2 regions of the Gracilibacillus phocaeensis genome follow, and region 1 is predicted to be linked to the other one. Evidence: predicted binding sites of a transcription regulator. Region 1 holds the regulator's gene; the other holds the start of a gene.

Region 1 (16,330 bases):
TCTCTACTAAGAGCGCTAAGACCTTTTTATCAAAAATATTTTCCGTTTGCAAGTCATGTTGTGTTAAAATATAGTGGTCCAATTCTTTCTGCATGTCGAAAAGTGTCTTCCAGTTCATATTATACTCCTTTTGTCTTGCTGAATTTTTCTCTTTGGAACAACTTCTATTATTATAACATGATTCTATGATATTTTTGAAACCAATGCTTCCACTCATTCGTACATAATGTAACGAGCCCTTTTATCGTCAGGAGGTGGAGAAGGATGATCATCATTCTTTTTCGGGTATTAATTTTAGCAGCTATCATTGTATTATTATATACAGGATATCAATACTGGATTAGCCCTAACCGTAAGCTAGCACTAGCCCAGAAGCGAAAAGATTTTTATTTTTTAGATCAAAATGATGATATTAAGCGAAATTTCTTTATTGCGTATAAAGGATATTTGTTTGAAGGGGAAAAGTATGTAGGTGCGACGGAGGACGCATTTGAAGTGACAAACATCGTGATGCATATCCATAATCCTGAGAATTTAAATCGGTTTGAGCGGCAAGATATGTATTTTTTAGAACAAGAGATATTGATTCGTTATGCACATGCCAAGATTGAGTGGCGTTATCCGATGAATAGACTGCTGCTTCCATAAGATTAAGCAGCAGTCTCTGAAAAGAATTGATGCCATTTGATGATCGCTTGCTTTCTGCGAACAAGGTATGTTAATAACAGCATTAGCGCAATGATCGGTATGGCATAGTAAATGGACACAGCTTGAATCGATTGTCCTAGCAATGTGTATAAGATGGCAACCGGAATTACGGATATAAGCGTGGTACATAGATAAGAAGCAAAATTACGAGATTTTTTATAAATGCAAAAGGACAGTAAATGAAAATGCATAAATGGTAGCATACGTAAGATCATAATTTGGAGGGTGTTTAAATGGATTTGATTCTTCAACCATTTTTCTTCCATCTTCCTACATGACTTTTCTAGCATCGGTAATAGCTTAATCAAGCAATAAAAGCCAATGCTGGAGACCACCAAACCAATGATGGAATAAATACTTCCTGCTGCGAAACCAAATACCATTCCTCCAGTCACACAAACCATTAGGACTGGTACAAACAAGATGGGGCGCAACAAATGCACGAGAATAAATAACACTGGTGCTACGAATACATAGCTCTCCTTCACCTCTAATTGACTGATAAACTCCACCGTCATTCCCATCACCCCTCCCTTCCATCTTATGATGGTTTGGAGGGGATTATACCTGTAAAGGCTATGCAGACAGGCTGTTTGTCTTCGCAGACATCCTTTTTCAGGAAAAGAATGACGCTACCCTTCAGTTAAAATAATAAATAATCAATCCAATCTGCACAATCGTTAACAACGGCAATCCGAAACGAAACAGTAGATGCCTGGTTTTGTGTCGAAATTGAAACATCGCCAATGTTGCTCCAAAGGATCCGCCAATCAGTGCCACCAGCCAAAGATGGGCTTCTGGTGTGCGCCATTTTTGTTTTTCTGCCTTACGCTTATCCCTTTTCATCATAATAAATGCGATGTAATTAATAAGTGCCAAATAAATAATCATGTTTCCCCATCCTTAAATGTGGTCATTGCTTGATAAATCTCTTCTGTCTCCTCTGTCGTTGAACGGTTAAAAATAATCGTATCTTGATCGGTTTCTATATAAAGATAAGGCGTCTGCTCACCACTAATAAACAAGATAACCGAGGAATCATATTCTTCAACCAGGAACCTGCCTTTCCATTGATTGGCCATCGCAAATCCATTGGTCCTTGCCGTAATCGTTGGCGCTTGATCCCTCATCTCCACGGTTTGAATATCTTCCCAAGCAAGCTCCTCACCATACATACCATCTATCGTTATGCCATCATTGGTTACGGTAATCTCGGTTGTCACATATCCATAACCAGTTAAAACAGCAACAAATACAATCGTCACCACGGCGATACTGCCATTAATCCAGTAGCCTTTTTTACGCTTAGCTGGTACCTCGTAGCGATTGATCCATACGATACCAGTCATCACAACCAATAAAAACATGCCTATACCGATTGATACGCCATATGGCACTTGGAAGATCCCTAAAATATAACTAAGCAAAAATAAGAAAAAGCTATAAGTTAACAGCTTTCCGATGGCATCTACATAGCCATTTTCCATAAGATACTTCTTTTCTTCTTCCGAACGCTTGATAAACCCGTTAATTAAGGAGAGATCCTTTTTTTTGGCGATCAAAAAGGTAAGTCCCCCGTAAATAAGCACAGCCCATCCCATTAATATAATAAATAGAATTTGTCCTTTTTCCATTATCATCCCTCATTTTTTATGCTGGTAACGATGTATACGGTTTGGGAGATTGTTTTGTTTCATGGTATTTTTTCTCTACATAAGTTGAACTATAAATGTAACAAAAACGTGTGACAAGCAAGCCTTTGCTCGCATAATCTCCTGATCATACCGCATAAATAGATCAAGAGCACTATCAGATTCATAAGACATTATTTAATTCAACTTAACTTATATAGAAAGGTAAGAAAATGACTGGAGATGGAAAAGAAGAGGATATCTAAAGGTGACTTCACTTATGAATTTCAACAAATCAACGATCAAATACGATTTACCACAGCGTTAAGGGTTCATGAGTTTTCCGGCTATAGAGGAGGTAATCCATCGTGGATATGGAAAACAACGATCCATAAACATCCTGATAAGTCTCGCTTTACCACAGCGGAATCATTCAAGTGGGGAGGAAATATGTAATAAAATAATATTTTATTTATAAATCGTGATATTTTATAAATGTTCGTGTTATATTCTTAAAATCTTGTTTGCTCAAAACTCCAATTTCTTTTATATGAATATTTTCAAACTTTTTATAGCGATCAAATTGTACATATGATCTTTTGGTTAACCCTGAATAAGGACTATTTATAATTGGAATTCTATTGTAACGCGGACTGCCTGTTATTTTTAAACCTAAAGCTTGATTTCCATCATCGGATAGGACAATAATTAAGACAGGACGCATTTTCGCCTCCTGCCTTTCTTCATATGGGAACCGAATCGGTAAATATAGCCTTCTTTCATCAATCATCTTCCGTCCAATACTTATAATCAGGATGGTCCGGTTGAATATCTACGTTTCCTAGAGAGTCTACTGGCAATACCTCTTGATCATTTAATTTAGTAATATCAATCTGTTTGGAAATAGCTCTTAATTCACGTCCATGTAAATCTTCTCTAACCGCTTTTGCAGATCTTTTCACAGGAGTGTTAGTATCCATACTGTATCCTCCTTTTCTCCTCAATACTAATCACCACCTTTTGGTAATCAGTATATGCAATCCATTTAATATTAGTCATCTTATATTTACATCATATCACGTATTACATAATTTCTCAATCATCATACATATACTTTAGCTCCAGCAAAAAAGATTAGAATTTCTTCTGTTCCCGCTTTTTTGCGTTCTAACACGAAAAAAGGACACCTCACTCACATGTGAAGCGCCCTTGAGTAACTTATTTTAAAGCAGATTTTGCTTGATCTGCTAATTGTGCAAATGCTTTTTCGTCGTTAATGGCAATATCTGCTAGCATTTTACGATTTACTTCTACACCAGCAAGCTTTAAGCCATGCATGAAACGGCTGTAAGAAAGATCATTTAAACGTGCCGCTGCGTTAATACGCGCAATCCATAGCTTACGGAAATCACGTTTTTTCTGACGACGGTCACGGTATGCATACTGACCTGATTTCATTACCTGTTGTTTTGCTGTTTTGAATAGTGCATGTTTCGAACCATAATATCCTTTAGCTAACTTTAATATACGTTTACGACGCTTACGTGTAACTGTTCCACCTTTAACACGTGCCATTTTAAACCCCTCCTGTATAAATCAACGAATCTGTTGTTCCTGTTTTTGTTGTACGTTTGACTACCTTATTTAGGTAGCATTTGGTTAATACGTCGCTGATCTCCAGCAGACACAATCGCTGATTTACGTAACTTACGCTTTTGCTTTTGCGACTTGTTGGCGAACATGTGACTTGTATATGCGTGGGAACGTTTGAGCTTCCCAGAACCTGTTCTTTTCATTCTTTTCGCTGTACCGCTGTGTGTTTTCATCTTTGGCATGATTACTTCCTCCTTGAAACTAGAATCTATTTAACTACGTGCACGAATAGCGAGTTATTTCTTTTCGTTTACTGGTCCAAGCATAAGGAACATACTGCGACCTTCCATCTTCGCCCGCTGTTCAACCGTTGAAACATCCTTACATGCTTCCGCCATGCGTTCCAGCACTTTTTGACCTAATTCTTTGTGCATGATCGCACGACCACGGAAACGGATCGATACTTTTACCTTATCGCCCTTCTCCAAGAATTTACGTGCGTTACGTAACTTGGTATTGAAGTCATGTTCTTCAATGCTTGGGCTAAGTCGAACTTCTTTCACGTTGATCACTTTTTGTTTTTTGCGTGCTTCTTTTTCTTTCTTTTGCTGCTCAAAACGGTATTTACCGTAATCCATGATTCGGCATACGGGCGGTTTTGCTTTGGGCGCCACCAATACTAAATCAAGATTTCTTGTTTGAGCGATGTCTAATGCTTCTTGACGAGATTTTACTCCTAATTGATCCCCGTTAGAATCAATGAGACGCACTTCACGTGCACGAATATTCTCATTGACATTCATATCTTTGCTAATAATCAGCCACCTCCGAAATATAATAAAAACGTAATGAAACATGATCAATGGTACTAGACAAGTGTCATTTTTCCATAAAAAAAGCGTCGGTACACATACGGCACCCACACGTCCTCATTTCATTACTAAATGCTCGGATCTGTTACCTGTCAACTGCCTTAAGCGTCAATCAGGTGAGAAGCGGGTGCTTCTACTTGTCTTTTAAGTGATCATATTTAATTTACCTAACATAGTTTACCATGTAGGTATTGCTTTGTCAACTTGTTTTATTGAATCTTTTGGTTAGATGTTATTTACAGTAGCCCTTTTCCAATCGGATAACGGAATGCATAGATTGATGACCAAAACATATACAGGAAATAACAATATTACAAAGATTAAAATCAAGCCCGCTCCAGGGCCAGGATCGTCTCCTGGGTTCGTCATCGGAAATAAACAAGCTACGATAAAGATGAGTAGGAGAAAATAGGGGAACCAAAGAAGCAGTGTCCAAAATCTCCCATTACTTTGCTTAAACCATCTGTTGGTTAGGAATAATACGAATATCGTGCCTATTATAATAGCGATAAGGGAAATAATAATTAAAAGTATAGCTGCTTGATCGCCATCCCAGTTCAACAGTCGAGCTATTCTGTGAACGTTGAGCATTAGTTCGATTGGGATAAGCAGTACAAGCGCATGGATTATGCTTAACATATTTAATCTTACAAATGATTGCATGATACTGTTTCCTCCACTAAGTCTCATTTGATCATCATCATACCATACTATAAATAGTATATCATCATCGTTTTATCTTTTTTATCAGATGGAAATCATGAACCTATTTTTCTTCCATCAGATGACATCAAATATTATACATGTTATCATGTGAATAAATTACTACATATAAAGAAGGTGTGTTGGATGATTCTCTCGCTTTCTCTCATTTTATCGCTGTTGGTCGCATGGCTTAATCTCTCTACTGGCCATCCTATCCATGGTTCGGTAATGATGATGGTAAGTCTTTTGGTTGGTTGGGAGTTCATCAAGCGAATGAAACATGATGGACAGGATGAAGGAAGTCATTGATACCGCAGTAAATTGCGCGCTCCATCATGACATTCGCTTATAACGAACAGAAGCCGATTATTATAAGGAGGCTGATCAATGCTGAAGAAAAAAACTTATCTTTGGAAAGTGAAACTGCTAATATTTATCATTTTGGCAGTCTGTATTTATTCCCTTCCTAAAGAATATGGATTGTATATTGCATTGATAGCTTCTCTGGCCCCCTTTATCATCGATGTCATCTACGAAAAAAAGAAAGAGATAGCTGAATCTGAAGCTACCCATAAACGTTAGCATAATAGACAGCTAACGCTTATTATGATGAAGTTTAAATGTGAATAAAATCACATAATTATATTGAACTCCTTACCTATTTATGATATCCTGTAAATAATACTTGTGAATAATTGAACAAAAGGAGTGCTTGCTATGAAAGCATTGATTGTATTTTGTCACCCAAGAGAAGAAAGTTTCTCACATGCCTTATTGGAGCGCATCACCAAGACATTAGTGGCTAAAGGTTATCAAGTAAACGTAAGGGATCTCTATAAAATGGACTTTCAACCGATCTTAACGGGGCCAGAGATGATTCATATTGAAGATGATGTGTTTGTAAGGGAGAATAAAGAATTTCCGGCCGATGTGCAGGCAGAAATGCAATATATGCTAGAGAGTGACCTGTATCTTTATATTTTTCCAAGTTGGTGGAACGGTATGCCCGCAATGATGAAGGGGTATTTTGATCGTGTCTTTCAGCATGGCTTTGCCTACAGTTTTGATGATGAAACAGTCGCCGATCGATTTGCAGGAAAACGCGCCTTATTCTTCACACCAACAGGACAGCCACAGCAAATAGACGGAAAAGAAAATCCATTAACCGCACCGATCCGCACCTTGACATCTGGATGGTTATTTAATGGGAATGATGTCGAAGTAATCGATCATGTTTTTTACGGCAGCGTACCTTATCTAACAACAGAAGAACTAGAACGATATTTACAAGATGCAGAGAAAAGAATAATGGAATTGTAAAATGAGACTGGGTCTAAGCGGAGGTAAGTGCTCCCTTCGCTTAGACCCAGCTATGATTTATATCATCTTGTAAAGTTAAATTGAAAGCGCTGTATAGGTATGATATACTATGGTAAATATGGGAGGTGAATAAAGTTGCAAGCTGTACAAACACTACTGTTGTTTCTCGTTGTTTTTGTAGCCCTTTATGCGATTTTGAGAACCTTTTTCGATCCACCCAAGGGCAAGTTGAAAAACTTCATCGCAATCACACCCGCTTTGACTGGTGCTGTCGTATTTCTTATCGTCACCTATTTATTCCCCGAGATTATCAGCGCCGATTTAATGATGACCGAGTTACTAGCCGCTAATTTACTGCCTACCTTGATGGTACTGATCACCTTCGTTCTACTGATGAAATTAAAAATAACTAATACTGCCAATGAATGACTTTTTCAATGGAATGTATCAAAAAGGGAAAGCCCCTTCATCGTTATAGGCTTTCACTTTTTATTTTCATGATTCTGTAACGAGGGAGGGATTAACATGATTGGTATATTCTTATTATCATGGCTGTTGTTATCACTGTCAGGCTATTTACTATGGCAGAAACACATGCAAGACCATTTCTTTCTGATCGTTCAGGCTGTGCTATGGCTGGGGATCAGTGCTTTTATGATTAGTTATTTGATCTCACCAGCAGTCATTACTGCCGTACCAGCTATCATCTATTGGTTTCTTATCTTTATCAGTATGCTATTGGCAGGCATCAGCTTTCCTAAAAAACATATCCCCGGTGAATTGATGGCGATATCCTTATTTCTTTTTACAGGTTTTATCACTATTTTTTCTATTGGCATCTTCTTGCTTGCTCTCGCTGCTATCGGTATCGTTATGTTACTATTCCATTTCAAACAATCCGTCACTGTCGCCTATTAGCCAAAGTTACTTCACATGCTGCTAAGTCTATTAAAAATCCGACCCATTATGGATCGGATTTTTCGTTTACTTATTTTTTCCGCAAAACCTTATTCTGAATTTCATTAGTAATTAATGCCTGGAATTCATTTAAAGACATCGTCTCAGACTGCTGCTCGCCATAACGGCGAACATTAACTGCCTTCGCTTCTACTTCCTTATCCCCTACGACTAAGGCAAATGGAATCTTGGCAGTTTGGGCCTCGCGAATCTTATAACCGATTTTCTCATCACGATGATCGATTTCGACCCTTACGCCCGCTTCACGCAGCTCATCTTCCACTTTTTTGGCATAGTCGGTGTGGGCATCAGCCGATACAGGAATAATCCGAGCTTGAATTGGTGCGAGCCAAGTTGGCAAGGCTCCTTTGTATTCTTCCAATAAAAAGGCTACAAAGCGTTCCATGGTAGACACAACACCTCGGTGGATAACGACTGGTCGATGTTCTTTTCCATCTTCACCAATATAAGTTAAATCAAACTTCTCTGGTGAGTTGAAATCAAGCTGAACCGTCGATAAGGTTTCGTCCTTACCTAGGGCCGTTTTTACCTGTACATCCAATTTCGGACCATAGAAGGCTGCTTCCCCTTCTGCTTCCACATAGTCCAATTTCATATCATCCATGGTTTCTTTCAATAAGCTTTGCGCCTTTTCCCACATTTCATCGTTATCGATATACTTTTCCGTATCTTCTGGATCACGATAAGATAAGCGGAAATAATATTTATCAATGCCAAAATCTTTATAAACATTCTCGATCAATTGCACGACTCGAATAAATTCTTCTTTCAATTGATCAGGACGAGCAAAGATATGGGCATCGTTTAATGTCATGGCCCGAACACGCTGCAAGCCAGCCAAAGCTCCGGACATTTCATGACGATGCATCATGCCCAGTTCAGCAATACGGACAGGAAGATTACGGTAACTGTACAGCTCATTTTTATAGATCATCATATGGTGTGGACAATTCATTGGACGTAAAATTAACTCCTCATTATCCATCTTCATTGGCGGGAAGTTATCTTCACTGTAATGATCCCAGTGTCCACTGGTTACATACAATTCCTTACTTCCAAGCACCGGTGTATAGACATGATCATAACCTAAGCGTTCTTCCAAATCAACAATATAACGTTCGATGGTGCGTCGAATCGTTGCCCCTTTTGGTAGCCAAAGCGGTAATCCTTGGCCTACCTTTTGGGATACGGTAAAAATACCGAGCTCTTTTCCTAATTTACGATGATCCCGTTCCTTTGCCTCTTCACGAAGACGTAAATATTCGTCTAATTGACTTTGCTTTTCAAAGGCTGTTCCGTAAATTCGCTGCAGCATCTTATTATTACTGTCGCCACGCCAATAGGCTCCAGAGATACTTAACAGTTTAAAGACTTTGATTTTACTGGTTTGCGGTACGTGAACACCACGACAAAGATCGAAGAATTCCCCTTGACGATAGATCGTCACTGTCTCCTCCTCTGGAATCGCATCGAGCAATTCTAATTTCAGATCATCACCTATCTCTGCAAATAATGCTCTTGCCTCATCGCGTGTTACTTCTTCTCTAACAATTTCTAAGTTTTCATCGACAATCCGCTTCATTTCTTTTTCAATACGTGGCAAATCTTCTGGGGTAATCGCCTCTTCCATATCAATATCATAATAGAAGCCATCTTCAATAGTCGGGCCTACCCCTAACTGCACGTGATTGTACAGCCGCTTAATCGCTTGTGCCATCAAGTGAGCAGTAGAGTGACGTAAAATATCCAAGCCCTCGTCTGTTTTAATCGTGATAATCTCGATCACGCCGTCTGTCTCCAGCGGTGCACGAAGATCATATAATTGCTGATCTAATTTAATGGCTAACGCCTGTTTTTTTAAGCCTGGAGAAATAGAGGCGGCAATCTCTTCTCCTGTTGTTCCCTTATCAAAACCCTTAATGGAGCCATCGGGAAAAGTAATATGAATCTGACTCATTTTCTTGCACTCCTTTTCTAGATCGATTGTACTTGTTTTATTTTCATATGCTCTGCACCTATTTTCACATTAAAAAACACCCGCCCCTCTACTAACGTGTAAAGGGACGAGTGTGGTTACCCGTGGTTCCACCCAATTTTCTGCACAACAAATGCGCAGCTCATTGAAAACAAATCGATAACGATGATGAATCGCTGCTAAATAGTAGCGGTACGCGTTCCTTAGCAGTGCTCCGAGGTGGTAATAGGGAGTAGCTGATACAGGAAGTTTTCAGCTGGTACTTCCTTCTCTGTTCGTATCGCAGACAAACTATCTTGTCCTCATCTAAGCATTTTTATCCTAACTATGACACTTATTATAACGATTCAGATAAAAAAAAGCAAGATCCTCATTCTGAAAATAAAATCGGCATACTATTCTCCACTTGTCACTCGATCATCATTGGGGTAAAAAGGGAAATAACAAGAATCATGAAAAGAACACCTTTCCTGAAAAATATTCATCATCGTATGTGTCTTTGGTTCGAGCGGATCCTCCCCATAGATAAATATCTGCTGAGGACTAAGCATAATCAATGGAGAAATATTCCACTCCTCCTGTTCCAAACCAAAAATAAACAAAGGAAATAACGATTGTAACTTTTTAAAATCAGATGTCGTATAGAGTTCCCCGCTATCCCGATAAATCTGAAACTGCTTGCCTTGCAAAACATGCACCGCTTCTACCTCAGGAGGTTTTTTGCTGATAAACTCTCTAATCGATTGAATAAACGCCTGATGGTCCTCTTCTCGTTTAAATTCATCAATAGCTAGTCCTACCAATTCGGTTAATTGTTCAAAGTAAGGGTGCAGTCTGAACTGTACAATCGAATCAAAGGATATGATTTCTCGATTTAATTGTAGCTGAAATAATGCCGTTAACGTATCACGCAATTCATGTTGATGTACCCTTTCCTCATAGAAGGTCTCCTCTTTATCTAATAGCGAAATAGCAATTAATGTGATCCTTTCGATTTCTTCCTCTAATGAAAAATAGTATTTTTTCCTAAGTATTTGCTGGATCATGTTCATCTCACGCCATTCGGTAAAAACTTTTGTGAGCAGGCATGCCAGCTTCCACGTCTCTTCCTCTCCTTCCATCGAAGCCGCCGGAACAGCTTGAATTGTCTTTCTTGTACTTCTCCTCCTAAAGGCTGTCCATTGCTCATCTTGTTTTACTAGCTTGTAAAACATGGAAGCCTCTTGTTCCTCTGTAAATTGAATCTGCATTACCATAGTAATCATCACCCTTATCACCATCAAACTGGTATATTATATGGATGAAAAGGCAAAAAAATAACTCCTGTCTAAGGATTAGACAGAAGTCCTGTAAAAAAGTATGGTAGCAACAATGATAACTAGCGGTAACGATTCATTAATTCGATTGGCTGGCTCAGCTGTTTGATCCGCTCAATAATTCTCCCCGCTTTAATCGTCTCGACATCGCCGCGATTATTCGTTGCTAAGTGGCTTTCCAGCTGATCGAGATCGTAATTGGACGTGAAAAATATGGGCAGCTCTTCCATCATACGATATTGCAAGATCGCTCCGAGCACCTCATCACGAAACCAAGGTGAGATCGATTCTGCGCCAATATCATCCAACATCAGTACTGGTACTTGTTTGAATCGTTCTATTTTTTCTTGTAAGGTATCATTTCCAATCGAGGCCTTCATTTCTCTGACAAATTCCGGCATATAAATGATATCGGTAGGAATATCATGTTTTTTAAGTTCATTGGCAATGACCCCTAAAATATATGATTTACCTGTACCGAATTGCCCGTAGATATACAAACCTTGATGAAAATCCCCTGCCTTACTCGCTTCCACAAATTCAATGATCTGTTTGATCACATCTTTACGCTCATAGCTGGAGGCATCAAGGTCTTCCAGTTTTGCCTGCTTAATTTGCTTCGGAATATATAAACTGTGGACCAGCGATTCTTTTTGGACTTGTTCTTCCTCATGAAGTTTATTGGGACATTTCTCATAACGCAAAGAAATATCCTTTCCATTGATATCCAGATGGGGCGTGTATCCCTTTAGAATATTGATGCACCCTTCTAAATGAGGGCAATCATGACAATCTTTGGAGGCTTGTTGATACTCATATAATTTCATCAAATGCCGGTTAATATCTTGTTCATCCAACTCGACATGCTCGCTCAATCGTCTCTTTATCTCAGGATCATTGATCACCTGATTACGTTGAGCGACAAATTGCTCTTGCATTTTTTTATTCGAGTTCATCCATTTTTTCATTGCTGATTGGATCGGCTCCATCTTTATCACCTTTATTCTTGATTAGCCTGATTTGCTAAATAGTTCGCCAGCATTTCATCCGCTTCCTTGGCCGTTTTTGCTTTTTCTTCGGTGCTTGGTGTTTGTTTTGGTTGTTGCTGCTGTTTCTGTTTCTTATACCATTCTGGCACGATATCTTTTTTGGGACTCGTCTGACGGTATCGTTGATTACTCTTCGTATTGGTTGTCCATTGCTGATATTTTTTGTTTTCCGACTTAGCTAATGTCATCGCCTGACGGACCGTTTTTACATTTTTACGTGCCCAATGACTGGCTATCTTCTCCATATAGGCCTTGGAAAGTTTCATATCTGTCTTTAACATCACATAATGAATCAATACATTCATCACGCCAGGATTAAGCCCTTGATTTGTCATAATATCACTAATCATGCGCAGTTCCTGCCTGGAGGCTTGATGTCCATCCAATTGATCCTCTAACAGTTTTTTTGGCGAGATATGCTCCAGCATATCGATAAATTGTTCTTCTTTCGTTTCCGGTTTGGCGACAGACGCCGAACTGATCACCTTTTGCTGATTGGTTACCTTATTTGAGGAATCCGACGAAGCACGTGGTATCAAATCCATACATGCCTGCTTGAATTCTTCAATCTGTAATTGGTTTTCCTCATTGATCGCCCAAAGCAGTGCCTTTTCAATGTCTTGATTATGAAGTTCATAGGCTACATACATCTGGTTAATAATCTGTTTCGCCTGTTTGGTCAAGATAGTGTCAACGGGAAGCATCCGCTGCCTTAATACTTGCTCCAGCCATTCGAAGTCTACTTCATTATCGATGGGAATGGCTGGTCGTGATTCTACCGATTCTATAGAGGGAGCCCCTGACTCACCAGCAAATGGGAAAACTTCCGTGAATTTTGCTGTTGTTTCTTTTTCCTGACTTGTTCGCTTATGTTTGCGAAAGATCGCTTGTACTTTCTTATATTTCTCGCTGCCAAGTTGATGATACAGCAGATGATTTAAGAAATCATCGTTGAGAAATCGTTCTGGTGACAAAGGCGGATGTAGCAAATAATGAAAGGCTTTATTCCCCTGATGTTCCTGTTCAAAAGTTTGCAGTAAGCCGATTGCTTCCAGCTTTCTTCTGGCTCGATACAGCCGATCCAATGGTAAAGAAATATAGGACATTAATTGGTGATGGGTTTGATATTCTTCTGTCAAGGCCGCTTCCGTATATAAGGTTTGATACAGGGTTAATGCTTCCATTCCTATCAACGGCTGATAAAGGTGCGTTAGTGAATTGGTATAAGATAATGGAACATCATTGGACATCTCGACTATATATAATTCTGATGGTAGTATTTTTCCGATATCTCCTAGTTGCATATATACATAGCCCCTTTATTCTTTATCCTTCGTTCTTATCTGTACGTATCAAATCCTTCAATTCATCAAGAAACACACTGATATCCTTAAACTGACGATATACCGAAGCAAATCGTACATAGGCGACTTCATCGACATCTACCAGACGATCCATTACCATTTCGCCGATTTCATCACTTTTTACCTCTGATGTACCGCGATTTCGTAATTCAGTCTCGATTTCTATCGCTATATTCTCTAATTCCTCTAACGCAACTGGACGTTTTTCACAGGCCCTGATCAGACCCCTTAACAGTTTATCTCTGCTGTATTCTTCTCGAGTGCCTTCTTTTTTTACTACTATAAGTGGTACCTCTTCGATCCGCTCAAAGGTAGTGAAACGAAAATGACACGATTCACACTCTCTACGGCGGCGTATCGTGCGACCTTCTTCAATGGGCCTTGAGTCTAAGACTTTGGTATTCTTATAGTGACAATGAGGACATCGCACAATCCATCACCCTTTATGTTATTTATTCTGTCGTCCCAACAAAGTCTAATTCTTTCTTAATCCTATCATATAGTTTGGGGATGAGTCGATGACTGTAACCAAAATCAAATGGAATAGCCGACTCCGTAGTTGCTGAGATATCAATTGCTGTACGATATGGCTTTACCATAATAATCGTCATAATGACAAATACCTTTCTGCCGGCTTTATAATTGAAACTAATCTCGCCATGATCTTTGGACATCCCCACAATTTGGCATTCCTTCATTTCTTTGAAAAGAGGTTCCAATTTATCAAATGCCTTGTCCTTGGTTGTCTTAAAATAGTGGGTTTTTAGTGCCTCATCCCAATGCTTGTCTCTCGTCTCTGAATGGTTATTAAAATTCTTGTTTAACGTGTCCCTAAATGACATGTAATGTAACACCCCAATTATGTATTATTATTTTATCATCATGCACTCGTTCTTATGTTTTCAGCCCAAAGCAAGCAGCTGCAAGTCGTCCAGTGCCAGCGAACGATATACCGTCTGATAAGTTGTATGGATCATTAGCAGGAAAATCGCTACTAATGAATGCCTCACTTAATTATATTGTAACATGTTTTTAAAAAGAAAACGATTAAACACGTTGATTTATCAGGAAAACAATCAAAATCATGAAGGAGGGATAGATTTAGCAGGGATTTCCCCATCCCTAACGGATCAGGCAGGGATTACATACTAAAAACGGTCTATTGATGATGGGAAGTGGTCTCTCTCCTGCCTCTTTTTAATTCTTGCTTGGAGACATTTTTTGCCTCTAGCTTATCTACCAGTTTTGTCACAATATCATGCGGATTGATGGTTTCACCACATGTATATACATCGATGCTGGCGTAGGCATGTTCTGGAAAACTATGTATGGTTAAATGCGACTCTGAAATAATCACCACACCACTCACGCCTGCAGGTGCAAATTGATGAAACGCCACCTCTCGCACTTCTGCACCTGCCAGTAAAGCAGCATTTACAAGGATTCTTTCCAGTTTCTCTATATCATTTAAACGTTCTGGGTTACACTCCCATAATTCTGCTATAACATGTCTGCCTAATGTATCCATTTCCCATCTTCTCTCCTATCCCAACTCTTAAAGTGGATAATCATTCACCCTTGTGATTTGCCAATCCTTTAGAACAGCCGCCACTTGTTGTTTGGTTTCCGTAATAGTGCCGCTATTATCAATCACATAATCAGCCAGTTGTTTCTTTTTTTCCAGATCCATTTGACTGCCCATTCGTTTTTCTGCTTCTTCTTTAGACAGCTGGTTCCGTTCCATTAGTCTTTTTTTTTGCACCGATTCGGTCGCTGCCACTACTATAGTTCGGTCGACTAAATATGTCAGATTATTTTCAAATAACAAGGGAATATCCAAAGCGATGGTGGCATGTCCTTGTTGCAGTAATGTCTCTTTTTGTTGCTGCATGCGTTGCCGTATGGCTGGGTGTACAATACTATTTAATTGATGTCGGCTTTCCTTCTCCTGAAAAATAAGCTTGCCCAGCTTCCCACGGTCAAGCGTTCCGTCAGCTTGTAACATTTCTTCGCCAAATACGGTTATAATTTCATGGAGCGCCGGTTCTCCTGGTTCAACTACTTCACGAGCAACAAGATCTGCGTCAATCACGGGGATATGATAGTCCTCCATCAATATTTGACTGACCAGTGATTTGCCTGTAGCAATGTTCCCTGTTATACCAATTATCATGTATGTCTCTCCTCTTTTTCACAGAAACAGAGTAAGCCACCCTGTTTCTGATTCAACTTTCACCCTGTTCAAGAATTGCCCCTCTTTCTTTATCACTAATCTAGGGTAGATAGAATGAAAGAATCACATCCAACATTTTTTTCAATGCTAGGCAAGTACTCCGCTGCGTTTAAGATCACCATCATGTTAACAGTGAGGGCTTTAATTGTGTGGTTACTAGACAATCACCATTTTCCAAATACCAATCATCATTAATAGACAACTTGGCAAAAAAGACAATTTCTTTAGCGATTTGCGATCGGCAAAGGTCTTCCCTACTCGAACACCGACCAGCAAACAGCAAATGGTCACGATAAACAGAAAAATCGGTGTCATATAAGGGGAAGCACCAAGCAAATAAATACCAATCCCAGCGCCAAAGGAATCTAAAGACAAGGCGATCCCTATAAATATAGATTCCACACCGTTTATTTTTCCAGATTTATCAATATCTGCCGTCATCGGCTTTTTTAAGATCCTCAGAAAAATAGGGGCATTTTTCTTTGCTTTTCCTTCGAGCAGTAAAGAAATGAATAACACCAAACCAAGACAAGTTAAAATAAAACCACCTGTTATTTCCGTGTAACGAACCGAAAGAAACGTCGAT
Region 2 (16,330 bases), on a different contig from region 1:
TTCCCGCTCAAAAGGTTTACAATAGGCATAGATCTATATAAATAGGATAATTGCTAAGCCAAAAGGAGGGGGTAGCTTGTATCGAATCATGTTAATCGATGATGATGTGCCTATGCTTCGGTATTTAGAGAAATTAATTAAGGAAACGGATATCGAGGTAGAGGTGTGTGCTTCTGAGTACTCTTCTGTGAAAGCGTTTGATCGATTTAAGCAGACATTGCCGGATATTGTTTTGTCTGATATTGGTCTGCCTCAAGTGGATGGGCTGGCGCTGTCTGAAAAGTTGAAAAAAATAAAACCGGATGTGCGCATTATCTTCTTAACCTGCCATGAGAGCTTTGATTATGCTAGAAAAGCGATGGAATTAAACGTAGATGATTATTTATTGAAAGATGAGTTGGATAAGGCGCAGCTGACGGCTAGCATTAAGAAATCACAGCAGCATATCCAGCAGTCACAATCGCAACATGACTTGATATCCTTTAAAGAAACCTTGCATAAGCATAAATATGTGCTGCGTCAGAATTTCTTGGAACAGTTGCTGGATAGTAATCCTATCGAACAGACCATTCAAGATGGATTAAAGCTAGGGATTAAGTGGGAGTTCCCACATTTTTATATCGGCAGGGTATTGCTTCATTATGCTGAGATTGCTGCGTATTATGACAAACAGGATATCCCGCTTATTAAGTACGGCATGTATAATATTGCCGAGGAGATAGCGAAGGATTTTCAAGGTGTAACGCCACTAATGGATAATGATCGAAATATCTACTTGTTTTTGAACTTTCGCTACTCTTTATCATCCAATCATCTGCAGCAACTGCAGGATTATGTGATGACTTTAGCTGAAAAGGTGAAAGAAATTTTGAGAATATCTGTATTTGCCATCTATCATCCGAAACGCCTGAATAAGGAAGAAATCAGGAAGGGTGCCTTAGCTTTACGAAATGATGATAATTATTCTTTTTATACAAACGATAAGATGGAGGCACTGATGACAGAGGAGTGGAGTGTGGATTCACGGCGATTGTTGAAGTCGCTTGAAATGCAGATGTTGCAAGCGCTTCAAATGTTGGATATATCAAAATTCCAACAACTATTGGGAGAATTAGATCATCTATCGACGGAACATAAGGTAGATCCGAGCTTGGTCAAAGAGTTGGGTGAACATTGTCTGGCCAGTATGGAAGTAAATCAGCACAAAGCAGGAAAGTTAGCGGATTTTAAGTTTTATATCACTACTGCTTTGCGGATCAAGGATGTGCTGAATCTTTTGGAAGCAAGTGCTGTCTATTATGAACAGAATAAACGGCAGGTTTCTACTGGTCAGTTACAGTTGCAAGAGATTGACCGCTATATCACACAGCACTTATCAAGTAATATCACTTCAGCGGATATGGCCGGCTATCTTTATTTGAATCCTAGCTATTTTTCTCGTTATTTTAAAAAATTAGCCGGTGAAAACTTTACGGAGTATATTCAAAAGTATAAGATCGGTATCGCCAAAAATATGCTGTTGGAAGGCAAGACAATTGAGGCGGTGGCAAGTGAGTTAGGATTTTCCGATCGAACGTATTTCTCTAAGATATTCAAAAAGCATACCGGATACAGTCCTGGTGAGTTTAAGGCGAAGGAAGTATTCGTATAAGAAAAGCGCAATGTCACACACATTGCGCTTTTCGATATTTAGCAGCCTTCCCCTCAATTTTTCGAACGGATCGACTCGTAAAGTAAGCAATCGTCAGACAGACCGAGCTGACACCAAACAGGACGAGCAAGGTAGACAGCAATAGGAATATATAGGTTGTGCCGAATAGAAAGGCGACGATCATCAGCGTGCGGAAAGGGGTAGCAATCCCGATCAGAATCGCTTGCGTAAAATAATCTTTAAGGCTTAACGAATAATCAGCCATCAATGGAAAGATGTAGATCAAGGTGACAACAAAGAAGCATGCAATCACAAACATTATCATCAAAAATAGGAAGTGAGCCGTTTGATTCTCGAGATGCACCAGCTGAAAATTAATAACGATTAAGGCGCCTGTCACCGTTAATATCAAACCAGCTAGATTGGCACGGAGAAATTGTGACTTATAAGACTGAAAAAACGTGCGAAAAATGGATACATCTTCTTCTCGTAACCATTGTTTTACAACGGTGAAGGTGGCGGCGGTAGCTGGGTAGATACCGAGGATAATGCCGCCTACCAAAGTAAATAGTACCCAAAGCACATTGATATACACGAGCCGCATCACCCATTCACAGCATACATATATTAGTTTAAATGGTCCACTTGCTACCATCGTGCCATTCCCCCTTTTTCTTCAGTATAAATCAATCATCCTACTTTCTTTGTGTGTGATTTTGACCAAGGTGTGTTGGATTCTGACCATCCGAAGAGTTATATCAGAGAGCGAATACATCAAGTCAAAATAGTGCACGCAGATGTATAAATTCTTAATGGGTATCTGGGTTTATATCGATTACATTAGAATATATCAAAACAAATGTGAGGTGATAGAGCTTGAGTGAAAAAGCGGCAGTGCATAATCGTGGACGAAAAGGGACTAGCCTTTGGAATAATAAGCTCAAAGAATCGGTAAGTGGTTATTTGTTTTTAGTTCCTGAATTTATTGGGGTTTTTATTTTAGGGATTTTTCCTTTATTCTTTTCATTATACTTAAGTTTTACCGATTGGGATTTAGTAAGTGGTTTAGGTTCGATCCACTTAATCGGATTGGAAAATTATCGTTTCCTCTTTGAAGATCCGCAGTTCTTCTTAACCTTAAAGAATAACCTGATCTTTTCTGCAGTTTATGTGCCAGCCAGTATCTTTTTGGCATTGTTGATTGCGATTGCCATTTCTTCTGTCGTCTATTTTAGGGATTTCTTTAAGATTGCCTTTTTTATCCCTTATATTTCGACGATGGTGGCGATTGCTTCTGTGTTCTCTGTGTTATTTCATCCTTCTTTAGGAGTGGTGAACAACTTCTTGACCTCCATTGGGGTGGAGAATCCTCCGGGCTGGTTCGGTAGTACGGATACGGCGTTATGGGGAATTATTATTATCTCGGTCTGGCAGGTGGTGGGTTACAATGTGGTGATCTACATTGCTGGTATTACGGGTATTTCTAAAGAATTATATGAATCGGCGCAGATTGATGGGGCAGGTAAACTGAAACAGTTTTGGTATATTACCATTCCTCAACTGGCGCCAACGACCTTTTTCTTATTGATTACGTCAATTGTTAACTCGTTTAAGGTGTTTGATGTGATTGCCTTCTTGACGCAAGGTGGACCGAACAACGCAACAAACGTGTTAGTGTATTATATCTATGAAGAAGGTTTCCAAAATTTCAGAATGGGTTATGCTTCCGCCTTATCTTGGGTATTATTCCTGATCATAGCGGCGATTACCATTGTGACTGCTAAATCGCAGAAGCAGCAAGTCTAGAAGGAGGGTGAATGATGAAGCGATTAAAAATGTCAAAAGTAATAGGAACCATTGTGATGGGGATGTTTGCCTTCTTGTTTATCTCTCCTTTGTTATGGATGCTTTCCTCTTCTGCAAAGGTAGAACAAGATGTGATGACCTATCCGATTGAATGGATTCCGCGTGAATGGAATTTTTTTAATAACTTTTCTGCCGTATGGCTAGAAGATATTCCGTTTGATTTATTCTATTGGAATTCAATCAAGATTGCCGTGATTACAACCTTGTTAACGATTATCATTAGTTCGATGGCGGCGTACTCTTTTTCTAAATTACATTTTCCGTTTAGAAATGCCTTGTTTATTGTGTTGCTGGCCTTTTTCCTAGTGCCGACGGAATCAACATTGGTGCCTCGTTTTATCCTAATGAATTGGCTGGGGCTTTATGATACCCATACGGCATTGATCATGATGATGGCCTTCTCGATTCCATTGACGTTTCTGATGCGGCAATTTATGGCGGGGATTAGTGATGAATACATTGAAGCTGCTAAAATGGATGGTGCCGGATTCTTTCGTATTTATTGGAAGATCATGTTGCCAATGGTTAAACCGATTATCGCAACGGCTGGTATCCTGAAGTTTATCTGGACATGGAATGACTATCAGAATCCGTTGATTTTCTTGTCTAGTGATCATTTATACACGATTACCTTGGGGATGCAACTACTCTCCAGTGAGTTTGGTACGAGTTATGCGACTACGATGATGGCGGCTGTATCAGCTATTTTACCATTAATTATTGTTTTTCTTATTTTGCAGCGTCATGTTATCGATGGTATTACGATTGGCGGCGTGAAGGGGTAGTGTAAATTGTTCACACAATGCCCAAAATAAGACACAGTTTTCTTATACGTACTTTTTTATAATAAACAAGACATATCGAGGTGCTGCTGTCTGGTGGCACCAGGATAAATAAAAAATTGGAGGGGTTTCATATGAGTTGGAAAAAAGGTATATTTAGCCTACTATTAGCCAGTTTCTTATTCGTGTTAGTGGCTTGTGGCGGAAATGATGATAGTACAAGTGGTGGCGATGCCGACGAGGGAGACGATGGCAAGGTTTCGATCAACTACTATTCTTGGGAAACAGGCGAGAAAGAAAATATAGTCGAGCAGATTATTGAAAATTTTGAGGCAGAAAATCCAGACATTGAGGTAAACTATGAACCACTTGTAACGAGTAATGATTCTTTAGAGTTTTATCAACAATTAGATATTAAAGTGGGGACTGGTGAGGCGATCGATGTCGTGGCTTTCTCTCATGTGGACTTTCTGTTGGAGCGTGCCTCTCGCGGGGTATTGGCACCGTTAGATGAGTTTATGGAAGCGGATTCGATTGATCCGACGGAAGAATACTATGTCGCACCACAGTATGAGGGTGAAACATTTGGTATTCAGGATTTATCCCAGCCTTGGTTTGTGGCCATTAATAAAGACGCTTTAGATGCAGCTGGCTTAGATATGCCGGAGTGGGGCTGGACTTGGGATGATTTCCAAACGTATGCAGCTGAATTAACGAATGAAGATCAGTATGGTGCTTACTTCCATACATGGGGTGAATTCGCAGGTTTTCCGGCATATTCGGAATTACCACACCCTTATTTGACGGAAAATGAAGAACCGGTCTTTGATGATGCAACGTTTGCTGATTTCTTTGAATTACGTCGTGAAATGGAAGAAGAGGGATCTGTGCGTAAGTTTCAGGATGTAGTGGCGTCAGAGACCCATTATGCTAGTGAATTCTTTAATGGTGACGCGGCCATGCTGCCGATTGGCTCCTTCATTATTGATATGATTAAAGACAAGGAAAACTATCCACACGATTTCCAAACCGTATTTGCGCCACTTCCTAGATCTTCTGAGGATGTAGAAGTTGGTTCGACTTATATGGGCGGCCACTATCTAGGTATTGGTGAATCTTCGGAACATAAAGAAGAATCATATAAGTTCGCTAAGTATATGGCGGAACAAGTAGAAGTTATTTCGGACTTCCCTGGTTCCAGAAACGTCGATCAGGATCAAGTATTGGAAACGATGGTAGAAGATCAATCCGACTTGATTGATCAAGAGACATTACAAACAACGGTTTATGATGATAATGTCATTATACCATATGATCCGGCCTACTCTACTGCCTATTCTAATGAACTCAAGAGCGTGTTAGAGGATGGCTTTAGCCGATATATCCTGGATGGAATCAGTGCTAGTGAAGCACAAGAAGAAATGGTCGATCAAGCCAATCAGATTATTGAACGAAATCAATAAATGAAAAGGGATGGAGGTAGCCTCACGGGCTGCCTCTATCTGTTATAATGGTGGGATGAAATATGGCTGGGGAGATGATACATCATGAAGACATTATTGCATTCCTCTTTTTATAAAAAAATTCAATCGACGATGATTATATTTATTATTATCCCTTTAATCATTGCCTCGGTCCTGTCATTTTTTCTGATTGAGGACTTGGTGATTGAAAAGGTAGAAAATACACACAAAAATGTCGTCAATATGATGGCCTCCGATATTAATGATATGGTGGATGAAGTGATTGATACGACCAATTTGTATGGCAAGCCGCAAACGAATATATTAGATCATATGAAGAATATTGCGGACAGTGAGACGATTTCTTCTTATGAGATCTATCAGAATTACCAAGAGATTTCGGACTATTTAAGCATCGCCTTTTCCAGTGTTTCCAGTTTGAATCCAGAAACCTTTTATATGAACAAAGAGCAACTGCTGATGATGGGAAATAACAATGGACTGACGCATGAGGAATTACATAACAGGCTCGATCCACGGTTGACTCAAGAGGAGATGGCGGAGATTAATCCGAATCAAACCTATTTTTTGCCGGCAGAAGACCTGAATCTGGCAGGGGTTGGCGAGACGTCTCCTAGGCTTTATGCAGTAAGGGCTTACAAGGATTTTGTAGCTAATGAAGTCATGGGCATTCTCTATTTGGGAATCTCGGCGGATTATTTTGCTCAGTTATTTCGTGATGTGGAGAGCGGTGCTTTTCAACTGTTGGATCAGGAGGGGCAGTCGTTGGTTCGTTCCGCGGGTTATCAGGCATTGGAAGCAGAGGATGACCTGCTCATTACCAAGGCGGCTATACCATCAACGGATTGGGAACTGGTCTATTATGTGCCATCGGGCGATATCATGAACGAGATCACCTCGACTTTCTCTTTTTACGCGGTTATCATTGCGGTTTGTATATTGTTGTTCTTAGGAATGTCTTTCTTTATCGCGGGAAATATTTATCGTCCGATGCATAGGTTGAAAAATACGGTAGAAGCGTTTGGTGAGGGTGATTTACAAGTTCGTTATCCGGTGGAGACGAAGGATGAGATTGGTTTATTAGGGGGCGCCTTTAATAATATGTTAGATCAAATTAATCACCTGCTAGAGAAGGTGAAACAGGAAGAAGCGGAGAAGCGACAGTTGGAATTGCGTGCCTTATTTGCCCAAATTCGACCACACTTTCTGATCAACACATTAAATTCGATTAAGTGCAGTTTGTTGTTAGAGGATGATGCGGTCCATAGTAAAAAAATTGAGTCCTTAACCCGGTTGTTGCGCGCGAATATGCGTGCGGAAGAGCTAACGACGATCAGGGAAGAATGCAATCTATTATATGATTATATCGAAATTATGAAATTGCGCAGTGACTTACCGATTGAATTACGAACAACGATTAGTGAGGAGTTGGAGTCTTTTAAGGTGCCGAGATTGCTGTTGCAGCCAATTATTGAAAATGCGATTATTCATGGATTCTTTGACATGCCGGAGGCACCAGTGATCGAAGTTCAGGTGACGAAACAGTTAAACGATGTCGTGATCGAGGTAAGTGACAATGGTGTAGGGATGGATCAGGCAAGCCGTCACCAGATATTACAGCATATTCAAACAGAGGACTATACATCTGACCATATTGGGATGAGGAATATTTATCAACGTTTGAAATTAACGTATAAGCAGACAGATATCGATATCCTTCCTAATGAGTGGGGTGGCACAACAGTTATGTTTGCTATTTCCAGTAAGGTAGATCCTTTGATCGAGGAAAGATAGGCTAATGCGTGTGTGTTTTTGACCGAGTTATGTAGGGTTTTGACTAAGAGCGACTGATTTCCCTTATTTTCTTTGCAGCGGTGTTATAATCGAAGCGTTAATCAAAAGCCGCTGTAAGGAAGGGGGATATATTTGTATGTATGCGGTTTCAATTTTAAGGGAATTAGATTGTGAAGTCATAAGAAAGGGGATTTTTTACTGTGAAAAGAGGAAAGCAATTACTGGTTTTGAGTATGATATGTATACTGTTTTTGTTTGCGATCGGCTATCAAGAAGTAGCAGCAGCGCCCGCAGATGATACCGTGATCAAGGCCGAGGCCCTATATGGAGCTACCGTGAGAGGTGGCAGCTATGCCGATCAATCAGCTGAAACAGGCTCTAATTCGATTCCTAGAGAGATATTAGAGGCGAAGACGGCGGGAAATGAAAGTTATAGCAGACGTAGTCACTTAGAATTCGATATCCCTAGCGATACCAATTGGGAAGAGACAGCTGCTGTGATGTTGTCTTTATATTTACATGAACATACAGGGGATGGTAAAGAAGATACCGTCCAAGTCTTACTAACAGATAAAGCGGATTTAAGTGAAGAGAATTGGACATGGAATAATACCGATGATTTGTTAAACAATGCCGAGATGATCGGAGAACAGACTTTTACGGAAGAGGATGCTGATACATGGGTAGAGATAGATGTGACGGCTATCAAGGAACATTTACAGGCCAATCCAGATAAAGATTTTGGCATTGTGCTTCGCGTGGAAGAGGAGAATGATCAAGGCGGAATCCGTTTCTATTCGGCCTATCAAGATAATGGAGTTTACACGCCATATTTGCATATTTTCCAGGATGAATATCAAGATACCTTGCCTCCTCGTGTGCAGGTAACTGGTGTGGAAGATGGCGCTACTGTAACGGATTCGGAAGTAGATGTGAATATACAGGCGACAGATAATCACGATGAAGAGCCGACCATTCATCTGACCGTAAATGGTGACAAAGTGGAAGGTGCACAGCAGGGAGTCAACGTGATCCAATTAAAGGAAGGGAAGAACACGATCGAGGTTTATGCAGAAGATGCGGCAGGTAACACGTCTGTTACGCAGACAGTGGAAGCGGTATGGGAAGCAGTGACGGCGTTTCCTGTTATAGCAGATACGTATACTGATTACCGTAGTCCGGATCAAAACCATAATGGTGGTAATCTAGATTTGAAAAAGGCGGCAAGTGACGACAGTAATCAACGGGAAACCTATTTATCGTTTGACTTGTCGGATTATGACGCGCCTTATGTCAAAGAAGCCACAATTCAATTTTATATCAATGAATTGATGGGAAATGATCGTACCTCAGAGCTTGTCTCGATTTATCAAGTGGAGGGCTTTGAGGAAGAAAACGTAACATGGAATAATGCGCCTGAGCGAGGGCAATTGGTAGCAGAAGCCTCTTATGAACGAACGGAGAATAACACATATGGTGAATTGGATATCTCTGCTTTTATCAATGAAGAGTTGCAGCAAACAGAGGGGGTAGGGACCTTACATGTGGTGTTAGCGATTGATAACGGTCACGATCAAAAAGGGGTTTTCATCAATAGTAAAGAGCAGGATCAGGACAAGGCAGCCCGGATTCAATTGGTGGAAGGTCTGCCAGCTCCAGAGGTGAACATAGAAGGTATAGAAGATGGAAAGACCTATACAGCCGATACGCTCACCGATGTCAAAATCGAGACGACGAGTGTAAATGAGTCGATTGACATTCAAACGGAAGTGTTGGTTAATGGAGAAGCAGTTGCAGAGAAAGCGGATCATCTCTATGATCTTCCTTTGCAATTAGGGGAGAATTTGATTGAGATAACAGCAACTGATCAAGAGGGGAATCAAACGGAAAAGACCTTGAAGGTTACTAGATTAGAACAGGGAGAATCGACGGTTTACTATATCGATAGTGAAGCGGGGGATGATGCAAATGATGGATTGACAGAAGATACTCCATGGCAATCCCTTGAAAGATTAAATCATGTTCAATTTCAGCCAGGCTCGAGTATTTTATTCAAACGTGGTGGTAGTTGGCAAGGGCAGTTCCGACCCTATGGCTCCGGCACGGCAGATCAGCCAATTACAATCGACGCCTATGGAGAAGGAGAGGCCATGCCGAAAATCGAAGGAAATGGTATCTCTAATGCAGATACAGGAAGTATTTACTCAGAAGGAGCGATTCATCTATATGACCTGTCCCATTGGCGTATTCAGAATATCGAAGTAACCAATAATGGGGAAGAAATAGCGGAAGCAGCACGAGCTGGTATTATCGTAATCGCAGGTGGTCAAGGGGATGTAGAGAATGTTCATATCGACAATGTCCATGTTCATGATGTCAATTCTGGCGTCGATGCGGAGAAGCTTTCTGGTGGGATTATCTTTTCTTCAGATACCCGTGATGAGCAGGGAAATGTGACCGATATCGAATCAAGTTTTCATAATATTTCAGTAGAGAATTCGCACATTCATGATGTAGCGATTGAAGGTGTTAGAACCAAAACACGTCGCAATGGCAGTGATACAGGTTCGATTCACAGCAGTGATGTGGTTATTCGCAAGAACGTGATTAAGGATACGTTTGGTGATGCCATTGTAATGGCCGAGGTAGGTTCAGGTGGCTTGGTCGAAAAGAACATTGTGCGTCGCCACAGCAGTAATAACAATAATCGCAACTATGCCGGTGTTTGGTTATACCAATCACATGATGCGGTCATCCAGTATAACGAAGTAACGGATGGTGTGTACGGTTATAATGATGGTGAAGCCTTTGATTTTGATATTGGAACGACAGATAGTGTCTTCCAGTATAATTATACCCGCAACAACCGAGGCGGCTTGCTATTAACGATGAGCAGTGCTGGCCAAAATAATGTTTTCCGTCATAATATCAGCTATAATGACGGTCAAGGCACGGAACTATTTTATGTGATGAATAACCGTACGCAGATTTATAATAATACCATTTATGTCGGAGAAGAAGTGGCCACCGAGTATGTTGTCAAAGATAATCCGATCGATTACATGTTTTTTAAGAACAATATCCTTTTTGTTGAGGGAGAGATCGAAGCATACTCACAGCAGCCAGGATCGTTTGAGGCACCGAATATGTCGCATAACCTGATCTATCCAGCCGAGTTGTTAGAACTGAATGGAAGCCCGAATCCATATTCAGGGCTGATTCATGAAGATCCGAAATTTGTGAGCAATGGACCGGATTATACAGAGGTGGATACTTGGGATGAAGAGATATGGAATCAAAACATCGCAGCATTTCAATTACAGGATGATTCACCAGCCATTGGTGCAGGAACGGCTATTGATGGCATGGGGTCAGAGGATATGCTGGGTAACCCTATTGATTCAGACAATCCGACAATAGGTGCCTTGCAACATACTGTAGAAGAGATCGAATTAAGCGAACCCGAGGTGACTGTAGATAACGAGGCTTGGAGCAATGCCGAATCTGTCGGTGTTTCTATAGAGGTAACAGGAGATGATGTCACAGCTGAGTACCAATTGAATGGTACCGAAGGCGAGTGGCTATCATATGATGGCGATCTGCAGATTACGGAAGAAGGCGAAACCACTGTTTATGCACGTGCTGTTGATGCTTCGGGTAATACAAGTGATGTGGCAGAAGCGGTTGTGAAGTTAGATCGCACGATGCCTGAAAATCCGGTTGTCGAATTGTCAGAAGATGGCTGGACATCTTCGGATCGTGTGGAAGTGAATATAGAGAGTGCGGATGACCCACTAAGTGGTGTTGCCTATACCGAATATCGGATGGGTAAAGAAGGTGAATGGCAGCCATATGAAGATGCTTTTGCGATTACAACAGAAGGAGAGACGGTGATCGAGGCACGTACAATAGATAATGCCGGAAATCAGAGTGGGGTGACAGAGGCAACGGCTCAAATTAAGCGTACCGCTCCATCTGCACCAATGATTGAACCAGAAACAAGTGATTGGAGCAATGCAGCTAGTGTTTCTGTTTCCATCACAGGGGAGTCAGATAAAAGTGTGGTAGAATATCAATTAAGTGATACAGAAGGTGAATGGTTAAGTTATGCGGAGCCGATTGCTATAACAGAGGAAGGAGAAACCACTGTTTATGCACGGGCCGTTGACCAAGCAGGAAATGTAAGTGAAGTGGCAGAGGCAGTCGTGAAGATAGACCGGACGAAGCCAGAATTGAGTTTGCATGGAGATAATCCATTATATGTTCTGCAAGGTACAGACTTCGAAGATCCGGGATATGAGGCGACAGATAATTTTACAAAAGAGCCAGAAGTCACGGTAGAAGGTGCTATCGATACAGAGGAAATTGACCAGCAGGAATTAGTTTATACGGCCAAAGACACAGCTGGTAATCAAACTTCTGTTACTCGTGAAGTGGTGGTATATGAAGCAACACAACCATCGATTATCTTGCAAGGTGATAATCCATTGACGATAGAAGCTGGCACAAGCTATGAAGAACCTGGAGCTACTGCAGAAGACGAAGAAGATGGTGACCTTACGGATCAAATCGAAATAACGGGCGAGGTGGACGAGTCTACACCGGGCAGTTATGCGCTTGTTTATCAAGTAACGAATCGTGCAGGTTTGACAACGACAGTCACTCGTTATGTGGAAGTGGTCGATACCCAAGCGCCTGAGTTAACGCTAGATGGTGAAGAGACCGTCACAGTGGAACTCGGTGAGGAATATCAGGAAGCTGGTGCAACCGCAGTAGACGCAATAGAAGGTGATGTATCAGAAGCTATTACGATTAGTGGAGCAGTAGATCCAATGAAAGCAGGCATCTATCAGCTTAACTATACGGTACAAGATAGCTCTGGTAATAGTACCTCTGTCACACGTACGGTTCATGTCAAAGATACGACCGCCCCTGCCAATGTTCATCTAGAGGTGATAGATGCTAGTGAAGATGCGATTACACTGACTTTTAGTGCGGAAGACTTGGCTGGCATTAAACAATATATTCTATCTCGTGATGGCGAAGAGATTGCTGTTGTGGATGGGGAAGAATCAACGTATATCGATACAGAAGTCGAGTCAGGCATTGCTTATTCTTATCAACTAGTAGCAGTAGACCCTTCTGAAAATCAAGCATCCAGTGAGCCGGTAGAAGTCACGACAGACACTACTAAGCGAGAATCTCCAGAAGTGGAACTAGACAAAGAGGCCGAACCAGTGGTGCCAGGGGATATGATTGCGATAAAAGGTACTAACACTTCCATTCAATTACCGCAAGATTTACCAGAAGGGACAACCTTACAAGTCAAAAAAGTGAAAGATTTAGAGATGGCAGGGTTGGAACTTGCAGGTGAAGTCTATGATTTTATTTTCACTTATCCAGAAGGTGAGGAAGATTATCAAGGAAACTTTATCTTAACGATGGGTGTGAATGATGGAGTAGAGCAAGCGGCTATCTACCATTTCAATGAAGAGAGTAACGAGTGGGAGAAACTAGGTGGCGAGAGAAACGACCAACAGATTTCCCAAGAAGTCAGTCATTTCTCTATCTATGGTGTATTAGCCGAGGTTCAGGAGGAAGATTCGGATGAAGAAGAGACATCGAATGAGGAAGAAAATCAACCACCGATTGATGATGAAGGTGGGGAGCTCCCTGTAGATTCTGACGAAAATTCAGCAGATCAACCGAAAGAAACGAATCCAGAAGAGATAAGCAACACAGATAACGAAAAATCAGGTGACGTCAGAGAATCAGACCAAAACGAAACACAGACGGGAGCTTCACAAGAACAGCTGCCAAATACCGCAACAAATATGTTTAATTGGCTGGCAGCAGGTGGGGGGCTCTTGTTAGTGAGTGTTGTATTGTTGGCGATGAAAAAATTTAGAAAAAGAACAGAAGGATAATAAAAGAAAGGCCTGCGCAGAAAGAGTGCAGGCCTTTTGCTCGTGAGAGGTGGAAGCCATATTTCATAGCCTGCAAGGATGAATCTCGTGAAGTGAGGAGAAAGGATCGCGTTCCTAGGTCCATAAGAATCTCGCGGACTGTAGAAAGCAAATCCCGTTCTACAGTCCATAAGAATAAATGTCGCGGACTGAAAGAGAGCAAATCCTGTTCTACAGTCCATAAGAATGAATCTAACGGACAAAAAACGGCCGACTCACGAAGTTTTGTCCGTAAGAATGAATCTAACAGACAAAAAATTGATGAATCGCTGAACTTTGTCCGTAAGAACGAATCTAACAGACAAAAAACCGCCGAATCACAAAATGTTGTCCGTAAGAATGAATCTAACGGACAAAAAACCGCCGAATCACGAAATACTGTCCGTAAGAATGAATCTAACAGACAAAAAACGCCAAATCTCGAAATACAGTCCGTAAGAATGAATCTAACAGACAAAAAATCACTAAATCACGAAATACTGTCCGTAAGAATGAATCGATCAAACAGATAAAACCGCCCCGCTTTGTCCATAAGACCCGATCTAACCAAGAGTTAAAGGATTATGATCTGTTCATAACTCCAAAAAGTCATAAAATGTCCATTTGAATTTCTTATCCCAGTGATTTACGATTAAACTATATATAGTGATATTTTAATAAAAAACACTACATATAGTTACGTGAACGCGAAAATCGAGGAGGAAGAATGATGGAATCACAAGTAGCACCTACCCATGACAGTGAAAAGTTAATGCAGACGTTTCAAGAGATTGTAGCAAGTGCCAATCAGGATTTGCTGCAGGAAAATGCTAATGTAGACGGGCGATCTCCATGTGGGCAGATGAATAAATTCGCCAACGAAAGTGCCAAGTATTATGCCAAACAACACTTGCTGAGCGACGAAGCTCATCAAGCGATGGCAGACAACTATATTCATATTCACGATTTGGATTACATGCCGACGGGAACAGTCACCTGCTGCCAGATACCACTAGGTCAATTATTATCTCAAGGATTTAATACAGGGCACGGCTATATGCGCTCACCGCAAACCATTATGAGTGCGATGGCGCTAGCAGCGATCGTCTTTCAAAGCAATCAGAACCAGCAGCATGGCGGGCAGAGTTTTCAAGCCTTTGATTATGATTTGGCCCCATTTGTCCAAAAATCGTATCAAAAGCGATTAACTCGATTACAGCACTATCAGCTCCCGCTAACCGAATCGGCCTTGGAAGAGCTGGCTTGGCAGGAGACGGATACGGAATGCTATCAAGCTTGTGAAGCGTTTATTCATAATTTGAACAGTCTCCATTCTCGTAGCGGTGGTCAAGTACCTTTTACCTCGATCAATTATGGGACAGATACAAGCAAAGAAGGACGCATGATTATTAAGAACCTATTATTGGCTACCCAAGCGGGGCTGGGCAAAGGGGAAACACCGATTTTTCCAATTCAGATTTTTAAAATGAAAAAAGGGATTAACTTTTACTCGAATGATCCGAACTATGACTTGTATCAGCTAGGATTGGAAACGACGGCCAAGCGACTTTTTCCTAATTTTAGTTTTATGGATGCCCCTTTTAACTTACCATACTACGAAGCAGGGAATCCGGCTACAGAGGTAGCATATATGGGCTGCCGGACTCGAATTATGGGCAATCGTCATGGTGAAGAAAATAGCGTTGGCCGCGGGAATTTATCGTTTACGAGCATCAATCTGGTAAAAATAGCCCTCACTACGCAAACCTATGCCGATTTTATCGATAGTTTAGATCACTATACGGATCTGGTGATTCGTCAGTTATATGATCGTTATCGATTCCAAGCAGCTAAATATGTGAATAATTTCACTTTTTTACATGGTCAAGGGGTTTGGACAGGGAGTGCCAAGCTAAAGCCAGAGGATAATTTAGCTGAAGTGCTGAAGCAGGGCAGTCTCAGTGTTGGATTTATTGGTTTGGCCGAATGTCTCGTAGCTCTTATCGGTAAGCATCACGGTGAATCGAATCAGGCACAGGCATTGGGTGAAAAAATTGTCGCCTTTTTACGCCAAAAATGTGATCAAGCGGCGGAAGCGTATGATTTAAATTATTCGTTGATTGCAACTCCTGCTGAAGGACTAAGCGGACGTTTTACCAGACAGGATCGCGAGACATTTGGCAATATTTCAGGGGTGACGGATAGAGATTATTATACCAATTCATTCCATATTCCGGTCTATTATCCGATCCGAGCTATCGAAAAAATCCGGCGTGAAGCCGTTTATCATGCGTATACCAATGCCGGTCATATCACGTATATTGAAGCGGATGGCGATATGAGCAAAAATCTGCAAGCGATGGATACCTTGGTCAAAACAATGGCTGAAAGCGGGATTGGCTATGGCAGTATTAATCACCCAGTTGATCGTTGCAAGGATTGCGGCTATACTGGGATGATTGATAATGAATGCCCAAGCTGCCACACTACCGATGAAAGGCAATTTGATCGGATTCGTCGAATTACTGGCTATCTAGTTGGAACCATGGACAAATGGAATACGGCCAAGGCGTCTGAGGAGCAGGATCGGGTGAAACATCGCTAATGGATACTGCTCGGATTTTATCTATTTATCATGATTCTGTAGTCGATGGCAAGGGAATGCGCACGGTCATTTTTTTCGCAGGGTGTCCCCATTTTTGCCCGGGCTGTCATAATCCGAGGTCATGGAATATTCGAAATGGGAAAGAGATGTCGGTGGAGCAGGTGGTTGGCGAGGCGCTTAATCCTTTAACTGACATTACTCTG

What was found. The regulator NrdR, encoded in region 1, represses ribonucleotide reductase genes. The targets are predictions, from matches to a motif close to AACACNATATATNGTGTT.
Region 2: a site for NrdR is predicted at 14,176-14,193, ahead of E0E32_RS04145 (anaerobic ribonucleoside triphosphate reductase). Genes of this name have one in related genera too.

What each region holds. Positions count from the first base shown of each region.
Region 1 covers NZ_LR131144.1:1,622,636-1,638,965, forward strand. The annotation lists gene E0E32_RS15530 (dUTP diphosphatase) at 1-118, opposite strand, end outside; gene E0E32_RS15535 (sigma-w pathway protein ysdB) at 265-648, shown strand; gene E0E32_RS15540 (TVP38/TMEM64 family protein) at 651-1,226, opposite strand; gene E0E32_RS15545 (DUF1294 domain-containing protein) at 1,348-1,599, opposite strand; gene E0E32_RS15550 (DUF3784 domain-containing protein) at 1,596-2,342, opposite strand; gene E0E32_RS15555 (hypothetical protein) at 2,812-3,063, opposite strand; gene E0E32_RS15560 (hypothetical protein) at 3,122-3,319, opposite strand; gene rplT (50S ribosomal protein L20) at 3,558-3,914, opposite strand; gene rpmI (50S ribosomal protein L35) at 3,980-4,174, opposite strand; gene infC (translation initiation factor IF-3) at 4,229-4,735, opposite strand; ribosomal protein L20 leader region at 4,819-4,949, opposite strand; gene E0E32_RS15580 (hypothetical protein) at 5,030-5,467, opposite strand; gene E0E32_RS15585 (hypothetical protein) at 5,897-6,091, shown strand; gene E0E32_RS15590 (NAD(P)H-dependent oxidoreductase) at 6,227-6,829, shown strand; gene E0E32_RS15595 (hypothetical protein) at 6,965-7,258, shown strand; gene E0E32_RS15600 (hypothetical protein) at 7,355-7,747, shown strand; gene thrS (threonine--tRNA ligase) at 7,818-9,764, opposite strand; T-box leader at 9,864-10,100, opposite strand; gene ytxC (sporulation protein YtxC) at 10,178-11,047, opposite strand; gene dnaI (primosomal protein DnaI) at 11,161-12,087, opposite strand; gene E0E32_RS15620 (replication initiation and membrane attachment family protein) at 12,099-13,451, opposite strand; gene nrdR (transcriptional regulator NrdR) at 13,474-13,941, opposite strand; gene E0E32_RS15630 (cytosolic protein) at 13,964-14,353, opposite strand; gene E0E32_RS22665 (hypothetical protein) at 14,538-14,663, shown strand; gene speD (adenosylmethionine decarboxylase) at 14,671-15,039, opposite strand; gene coaE (dephospho-CoA kinase) at 15,067-15,684, opposite strand; gene ytaF (sporulation membrane protein YtaF) at 15,901-16,330, opposite strand, start outside.
Region 2 covers NZ_LR131142.1:427,512-443,841, forward strand. The annotation lists gene E0E32_RS04110 (response regulator transcription factor) at 77-1,651, shown strand; gene E0E32_RS04115 (YesL family protein) at 1,665-2,306, opposite strand; gene E0E32_RS04120 (carbohydrate ABC transporter permease) at 2,528-3,457, shown strand; gene E0E32_RS04125 (carbohydrate ABC transporter permease) at 3,472-4,302, shown strand; gene E0E32_RS04130 (ABC transporter substrate-binding protein) at 4,434-5,762, shown strand; gene E0E32_RS04135 (sensor histidine kinase) at 5,847-7,577, shown strand; gene E0E32_RS04140 (immunoglobulin-like domain-containing protein) at 7,778-13,504, shown strand; gene E0E32_RS22030 (hypothetical protein) at 13,820-13,981, shown strand; gene E0E32_RS04145 (anaerobic ribonucleoside triphosphate reductase) at 14,253-16,127, shown strand; gene nrdG (anaerobic ribonucleoside-triphosphate reductase activating protein) at 16,127-16,330, shown strand, end outside.